One region of the Ferdinandcohnia jepli genome, then DNA from elsewhere that is predicted to be linked to it. Evidence: predicted binding sites of a transcription regulator. Region 1 holds the regulator's gene; the other holds the start of a gene.
What was found. The regulator Rex, encoded in region 1, represses fermentation and respiration genes when NADH is low (regulators of the CRP and FNR family bind a similar motif). The targets are predictions, from matches to a motif close to TTGTGAAATATTTCACAA.

Region 2: the regulator Rex is predicted to act here: its motif matches at 2,445-2,462, upstream of AB3M96_RS10430 (DoxX family membrane protein).

Annotation. Positions count from the first base shown of each region.
Region 1 is NZ_JBFOKR010000027.1:41,318-45,535, forward strand. Features, by position in the region: gene AB3M96_RS21825 (CPBP family intramembrane glutamic endopeptidase) at 1-234, shown strand, start outside; gene AB3M96_RS21830 (YdiK family protein) at 238-441, shown strand; gene tatC (twin-arginine translocase subunit TatC) at 464-1,213, opposite strand; gene AB3M96_RS21840 (twin-arginine translocase TatA/TatE family subunit) at 1,230-1,415, opposite strand; gene AB3M96_RS21845 (redox-sensing transcriptional repressor Rex) at 1,454-2,092, opposite strand; gene moaC (cyclic pyranopterin monophosphate synthase MoaC) at 2,111-2,605, opposite strand; gene AB3M96_RS21855 (ABC transporter ATP-binding protein) at 2,742-4,218, shown strand, end outside.
Region 2 is NZ_JBFOKR010000008.1:182,379-186,596, reverse strand. Features, by position in the region: gene pfkB (1-phosphofructokinase) at 6-923, opposite strand; gene AB3M96_RS10435 (DeoR/GlpR family DNA-binding transcription regulator) at 920-1,669, opposite strand; gene AB3M96_RS10430 (DoxX family membrane protein) at 1,919-2,422, opposite strand; gene AB3M96_RS10425 (MFS transporter) at 2,782-4,131, shown strand; gene AB3M96_RS10420 (NRDE family protein) at 4,172-4,218, shown strand, end outside.

The DNA.
Region 1 (4,218 bases):
TCGTTAATATTTGCAGTGGTACACATGGATTTTACACATATTCTAATCTATACAGCAATGGGCTTCACTTTTGCATTCCTTTATGTAAAAACAAAACGTATCATCGTTCCGATCTTTGCACATGTTGCGATGAATACCTTTGTAGTAGTTGTTCAAACAATTTTTGCAGATGATATAGAAAGGATTATGAAGGAAGCTGAGAAGATACAACAGACGTTTATTGGAGGATTTTAATTTATGCGACGAACTTCACCCTTTGCGATGGGTATCATCTATTTATTAATGGGTGTACTTTTTACTTATATTGCAATAGGAAGTGCAACTGAGACCGTATGGAACTTTTCCACCATTTTATTAGCGCTAGTTGCTACATTTGATTTCGGAATAGCCATTCGGATGTTTGCTTTACACAGTAAAATTAAAAAAATGACAAAAAAATAGCCTCCAATTAGGAGGTTATTTTTTATTCGATATTATTCGCAGCCTGCATTTCGGCTTTCAACACTTTTCGATAAGCACTCTTAGAAACAATAATACTAATTTCATAAAGTCCAAAAAGCGGTACCGTCACCATTAAATGCGATATTATTTCTGGAGGAGTAATTAAGCCTCCGATTACTAGTAAAATAAAATAAGCATATTTACGGACTTGTGCAAGAAACATTGGTGTAACAATTCCAAGTCTAGTTAAAAACATGATTACTACTGGTAATTGAAACAAAAATCCAAATGGTAGTGTAAGTTGTAGTAGAAATTGAAAATACTCATTAATACCAATGACTTGATTGATTTCAAGTCGACTTGCTAATCTTCCCATGAAATTTACAACAAACGGGAAGAGAATAAAGTATGAAAATGAGACCCCAAGTAAAAACAAACCTACTGAAATAGGAATATAACTTAAGGTTACTCTTCTTTCCTTCTCATATAATCCAGGGCTAATAAACGCCCATAGCTGATAGAGTACGAAAGGTGAAGATATAATCAATGCAATAATAAACGCAAATTGCATATATATCTTAATTGGATCAGTCATACGGAAAGCATTCATTGTTAGCTCTTTAGCTTCTTCTGCATTTTGCAAATAAATAATTAAAGGCTCGGCTAGAAAAAAGCTTCCTAGCGCAACAATGAAGAAGAAAACGACTACATAGATAAGTCGTTTTCGTAGTTCTCCTATATGATCATAGACAGACATTTCTTTTTCGCTCATGTGACTCATCCTATCATTACTTCACATCTTGTGTCTTTTTATCGTCGTCATCATCGTCATCTGCTAAACCTTTTGTTGCGTTTTTAAATTCACGCAATGTATTACCCGCTGCTCTTCCTAACTGAGGTAATTTTTTTGGTCCAAAGATTAGCAAAGCCGCAAAAACAATCAAAATAATACTACCGAATCCTAAGCTCCCCATTGTGAGTCACCTCCTCAAAAGTATTTTTCTCTATTTAATTATTCACCTGAATAATGCTTTAAGAAATAAACAAGCGCTTGTAACTCTACCGCCAGGTCAATGTGATGAACCCTAATATCATCCGGTACATTAATTCTAGCAGGTGTAAAGTTTAAGATACCCTTTATCCCTTTATTTACTAAGCGATCAGTAATTGGTTGGGCTGCACCGACCGGCACGGTTAAAATTGCTACTGTCACATCATCAGGAAGCATTTCTTCAAGATCATCTAAATGATGGACTTTTACGCCTCCAATACTGGAGCCAACCTTATTATAATCCACATCGAACGCAAGCTCAATTTTTGTGTTATTGTTTTTTGAAAAATTATAGTGTAAAAAGGCAGTTCCTAAATTACCTACTCCAATTAGGGTAACCTTTGTTAATTCATCTTGGTCAAGGGTTTTACTGAAAAATGATAATAAATAGTTTACATTATACCCGTAACCCTTTTTTCCCAGAGCACCGAAATATGAAAAATCCCGTCGAATGGTAGCTGAATCTACCTTTACCGCATCGCTTAATTCAGACGATGATACTCTTTGCTTACCTGAGGCATGAAGATTTTTTAAAAACCGATAATAGAGTGGTAATCTTTTGGCTGTAGCTTGTGGTATTTTTGATTGATCAAGATTCACCTGACATCCCCCGCTAATTTAACTATTTAATGATTCCCTTTTAAAATCTCCGTTCTTTCCACCTGTCTTTTCTGCTAAATAGGTTGGTCCGATAATCATGCCTTTATCAACCGCCTTACACATATCATACACAGTTAACGCACAAACTGAGGCAGCTGTAAGAGCTTCCATTTCAACACCAGTACTCCCTTTTGTTTTAACAGAAACCGTAATTTCAAGTTTATACTGATCAGTTCCCACTGACCAACCAAATGATATATCAACACCTTTTAATGAAAGAGGATGACACATCGGAATGAGTTCAGACGTTTTTTTGGCAGCCATTATACCTGCCACCTGTGAAACAGCAAGGACATCTCCCTTGCTAATTTTATTATCTACTATTTGCTCGTAAATTGTTTTGTTAACTGTTACACTCGTTTTTGCAATCGCTGTTCTAACAGTATCTGATTTTTCACTAATATCAACCATTTTGGCGCGACCTTGCTCATTAAAATGAGTAAATGAAGACATCTTAAAAAACCTCCAATAAAACTATACACTATTTTACCACATCTGTCTTACGAACATCTGTGAAGAATGTCATTGCATGTTGCTCTATTAAGATAATACAGATAAACTATTTATAGGAAACAAGAGGTGAAAAAGCATGATATTACTACAGGTAAATCAGCTCAAAAAATATTTTGCTGCTGATCTTATTTTATCCAATATAAAACTAGAAGTACAATCCAAAGATAGAATTGCGCTTGTTGGAAGAAACGGCGCTGGGAAGTCAACATTATTAAAAATTATTGCTGGACAGATGTCCTATGATAGTGGCGAAATTATTAAGCCTAAAACTGTTACCATTGATTACCTTGCTCAAGACACTGGGCTAGAATCTAGCCTTACCATCTGGGAAGAGATGTTAACCGTTTTTGCTCCACTTCGCAAGCTTGAAGAAGAACTGCGAAATCTGGAAGTTAAAATGGGGGACCCTTCAGTCTTTGAAAACCAGGCTAGATATCAAAAATTACTTGAGGAATATGATCAATTACAAGTTGATTTTAAAGAGCAAGGTGGGTATCAGTACGAGGCAGATATTCGCTCCATCTTACATGGCTTTAATTTTTCTGAGTTTGATTATTCAACTTCTATTTCTACCTTAAGCGGTGGTCAAAAGACTAGATTAGCGTTGTGTAAGCTTTTACTTTCAAAACCAGATTTACTCATTCTAGATGAACCTACAAACCATCTAGACATCAGTACACTTACATGGCTTGAACAGTACCTGCAAGGATACCCGGGTGCTCTACTCATAGTCTCACACGACCGTTATTTTCTTGATAAAGTTGTAACGCAGGTTTATGAAATCTCAAGAATGACAAGTACCAAGTTTGTAGGGAATTACAGTAATTATTTAAAGCTTAAAGCAGAAAACTATGAGCTTGAAATGAAGAAATATGAGAAGCAGCAAGATGAAGTAGAGAAATTAAAGGAATTTATCGCAAAAAACCTTGTTAGAGCTTCTACTACAAAACGTGCTCAAAGTAGAAGAAAACAACTTAATCGAATGGAGCTAATGGATAGACCATTAGGAGATGAAAAATCAGCTTCCTTTCACTTCGAGATTGAAAAGCAAAGTGGGAATGATGTATTAACAGCTAATGACGTTTCCGTTTCCTATGAAAAGGACAAGCCCATTATAAAAAATGTCAACTTCTCTATCTATAGGGAAGACAGCATTGCTTTAGTTGGGCCGAACGGAATAGGGAAATCCACTTTATTAAAAGCAATTATTGATAAACTAGACCATGTAGACGGTAGTTTCCGTTTTGGCTCTCATGTAACTGTCGGTTACTATGACCAACAGCAAGCAAACTTAACTTCTAATAAACGAGTTTTAAATGAGCTGTGGGATGAATTCCCACTTAAACCGGAAAAAGAAATACGAACTGTACTAGGTAATTTTCTTTTTTCAGGAGACGATGTACTTAAAACTGTTTCAACTCTAAGTGGCGGAGAAAAGGCTCGACTTGCTTTAGCGAAGCTCATGTTAGAAAAATCAAACTTTCTTATTCTAGACGAGCCAACAAACCACTTGGACCTCGATAGTAAGGAAGTCTTAGAAAACGCCTTAGTGG
Region 2 (4,218 bases), on a different contig from region 1:
CCCCCTTAGAAAGATATTTTTTCTAACGTAACTTGCGGTAATAAACTCACAACTTTTTCTTCTGTGCATAAGCCAATTGAGAAGGCCGTTGCGCTACCAGCAGCAACACTAAAACGAAAAGCATCTTCAATGTTTTGTGTTTTTGTGTAAGTGGCGATAAACCCAGCAACCATTGAATCTCCAGCACCAACTGAACTTTTCACTTCGCCTTTCGGTACCGTAGCAACTAAGGCATACTCTTCTGTAAGTAGTACAGCTCCATCTCCAGCCATTGATACAATGACATGTTGTGCACCACTTTGAATGAGTTTTCTCCCATACATGATTACTTCTTCAGTTGTACGTATCTCTTTATTAAAAAACATTCCAAGTTCATGATGATTTGGTTTTATAAGAAATGGTTTATATGGAATGATGCTTTTTAATAAATCCCCTTCAGCATCTACCACATATTTTGTACCTTTTTCATTACATATCTTTACAAGTATTTCATAGGTTTCAGTAGGCATAGAGTAGGGGATACTTCCAGCTATGACTAGAATATCTTCTTCGGAAAGTCTTGAGATTTTATCTTTTAATTTCTCAAATTCTTCAACTGAGATTGTGGGACCTTTTGCATTAATTTCAGTTTCAGCCTCAGATTTTAGTTTTACATTAATCCTTGTATCTTCCTGAATTCGTACAAAATCAGTACCTATATCCAAAGAATGTAAGTGATTTTCAATGTAATCCCCAGTGAAGCCACCTATAAATCCAAATGATTTACTATCAACATCAAATCGTTTTAAAACCTGTGATACATTTATTCCTTTTCCGCCTGGAAATTTAGATTCATTTTTCGTGCGATTAAGGTCGCCCAGCAAAACTTGGTCTACTTCCACAATGTAATCAAGGGATGGGTTTAATGTAAGTGTATAGATCATGTTGTCACCATCTTTATCTTTGTTTTATTGCTATATTGTTCATCTATTTCTTCTTCTACTGCATTAGTAATAATCGTTGCTGAATGGAGGTCGGTTATTTTTGCAAAAGAAATTTCCGAGAACTTTGACTCATCAGCAAGCACATACGCTTCACGAGTTAATGAAATGGCTCTTTGTTTAATCATTGCTTCATCTGGATCTGGAGTAGTGTACCCAAATTGGGGATGGATTCCATTTACACCCATAAAACATTTATCAAATCGATATTGTTCGAGACTTTCTAATGCACCTCGGCCAATGATTGCCTTGGTGGTTGTTTTAGCGAATCCTCCAAGGATATACGTTTTAATATTCCGCTCAAGAAGATCATTAAGATGCATAAAACCATTTGTAACAACAACAATATTCGAAGGAAGATGTGGAATCATCTCAAATACAGAAGACCCGGCATCTAAATAAATACAATCTCCATCTTCAACTAAGCTTGCTGCAAATTTAGCAATTTGACGTTTTGCTTGAATGTTTTTGGATGATTTCTCATTCATACTCGGCTCTTGAAGTTTTCCTTGTAACCTAGCCGCACCACCATGAACCCTTTTTAGAAACTTCATTTGTTCTAATTGGGTTAAATCACGTCTAATGGTTGATTCGGATGAATTTGTCAACTCGACAAGTTCTTGCAACTTGACTGTGTTTTTTTCTTTTAGTGCATCTAGGATTATCTGATGGCGTTCTGGCTCTAACAAAAATAACACCTCCTAAAACGCTTACATTTATTTGATAGTTTTATAATACTACCTAATTCACTTAAAATCAATTAAAAACAATCAAACTTAATCATTAACGTTCATTTTCTTTCAAAATTTAGTCATAAAAAGGTAATGACATATTAATAGGGGTGTCCATAATAAAGGGCTACTATTCTAGAAGTGAAGTAAGTGAGGGGACAAAACAAAAAAAGAAAGCGCCCCTTGTTTGGGACACTTTCTTACAAATTAAGCAGTAGCTTTTGCTGTCTTAGTACCTTTTTTATCGTTAATATATTTTGTTAGATATGGAATTGCAAATCTGTCAACACCGTAATAGTAGCTTGCTGCACCTGCGAATAGAAGAATTACAGCTACTGTAAATAGAATTGGGTTTGTGCTAACTGTACCTGCTAATAAGAAGTTTAAGTTCATGAAAGCACCTGCTATTAACGCTGGAATTGTTGCAGCTCCAAGAATTAATCCAAGACCTACTAGCACTTCACCCCAAGGAATTAACACATTGAACAGCTCTATGTTTGGTACTGCAAAGCCTTCAAGGAATGTTGCATACCAGCCTTGAACCGCCGGGTGATCTCCAGTTGCCTTTGCTAATGCTCCTTGTAAAAACCCGCCTGCATCGAATCCATCTGCTATTTTATGCCAACCAGCTTCAATCCACTGAATTCCTAACCAGATACGTAATACTGTCCAGATAACTGCCATTTTTGGGCCTTTTAAAAAGTTTCTCATCTAAATCTCTCCCTATATTTTATTGTGAAGTTCTTCACAATCTATGGTAAAAAAATAATGTAATAATGCTGTTTGCTTAGCTATAAATATGATCTTAATTTGTGAAGTTCTTCACTAACTTTCTACACTCTTACTATACAACACGTTTTATCTATTTACAATAGACTTCACATATATGTCATATTTAAAATTATTATAATGGTATTTACTATTATAAGCGTTCATTTGTAACCTTTTTTCGTTACTATACGACTAATTTACTGAAATAGACTCATTAGTTTATATTTTAATCATACATATAAATTTGAATGTGAATTTGTATTGTAGTGGTTGGTGTGTTCAACAGAATGGGGGAAATTATGTATCAACAATCCTTTAAAACATTTGTCGTCATATGGATTGGTCAATTGGTTTCAATTATAGGAACAAGTTTAACTAGTTTTGGTATTGGTGTTTGGGTGTTAAAAGAGACTGGGTCAATCACGCAATTTTCATTAATAATGATGTCAGCGACGGTTCCAGCAATACTAATTTCTCCCTTTGCAGGAGTGGTGGTGGATAGGTGGAAGCGAAAATGGGTAATGGTAATAAGTGATTCATTAGCAGGATTAAGTACAATTGCTATTTTTCTATTGCTGCTTTCGAATTCATTAGAAATATGGCATATCTATATTGCAGCTGCAGTCGCTTCTTTTAGTAGTGCGTTTCAATCACCTGCTTACCAATCGTCCATTTCGTTAATGGTTCCAAAGGCACAATTGATCCGTGCGAATGGAATGGTTCAGCTTGCTGAGGCTTCATCTATTGTAATTGCTCCATTACTCGCTGGTTTTTTAGTCGTTGAAGTTGGTATAAAAGGAATAATAATGATAGACTTTGTTACGTTTTTAGTTGCAATAACTATACTACTCTTTACAAAGCTACCTGAAGTAAATCAGAAAAAAGAAACAAGTGAGCAATTATCCTTCTTCAGAGATGCTCTTTATGGTTGGAAATACATTATGGACCGCCCTGGATTAAAGGGTTTACTAGTCTTTTTTGCTGTTTCGAACCTATTACTTGGCTTTTTCAATGTACTCTTACAACCGCTGATTCTTTCTTTTACTAATGAGAAGGTATTAGGAGCCATCTTATCTTTTGCAGGAATAGGTATGCTTGTTGGAGGGATTGTTGTTAGTGTGTGGGGTGGTTCGAAAAAGCGAATTCTCACAGTGATGATATCAGGAGTGATGGGAGGGTTATTCCTAAGTTTAACTGGTATCAAGCCTTCCCCGTATGTTGTAGCTATTGGAGCGTTTATGATGTTTCTTTTAATTCCCTTTGCGAATGGGGCTAGTCAGACCATTTGGCAAAGCAAAGTAGCCCCAAATGTCCAAGGTCGAGTATTTGCGTTACGAAGAATGATTGGAATTTCGCTTTCACCGGTTGCTTATGTAACAGCGGGTCCACTTGTAGAAAAAGTGTTTGAGCCTTTTATGCAAGGTAGTGGGAAAGTAACAACTATGGTTCAATCTATAATCGGAAGCGGTAATGGTAGAGGTATGGGGTTATTTATTGTGTTAGTAGGAGTGGTCTGGACTGTTTCAACGTTCATCATTTTAGTACATCCTCGAGTACGGCATATTGAAAGTGAGCTTCCAGATGAAATTGATGAAGGAAGAAGTGTTAATCAGTCTTCTAGTGTGCATACTGCTGACGCAACAAATTAACACTCCCCATACTTGATAATTGAAATGAGGGTTGTGTTCGATGTGTTTATTATTGTTTGCTTACAAGCAACATCCAGTATATAAATT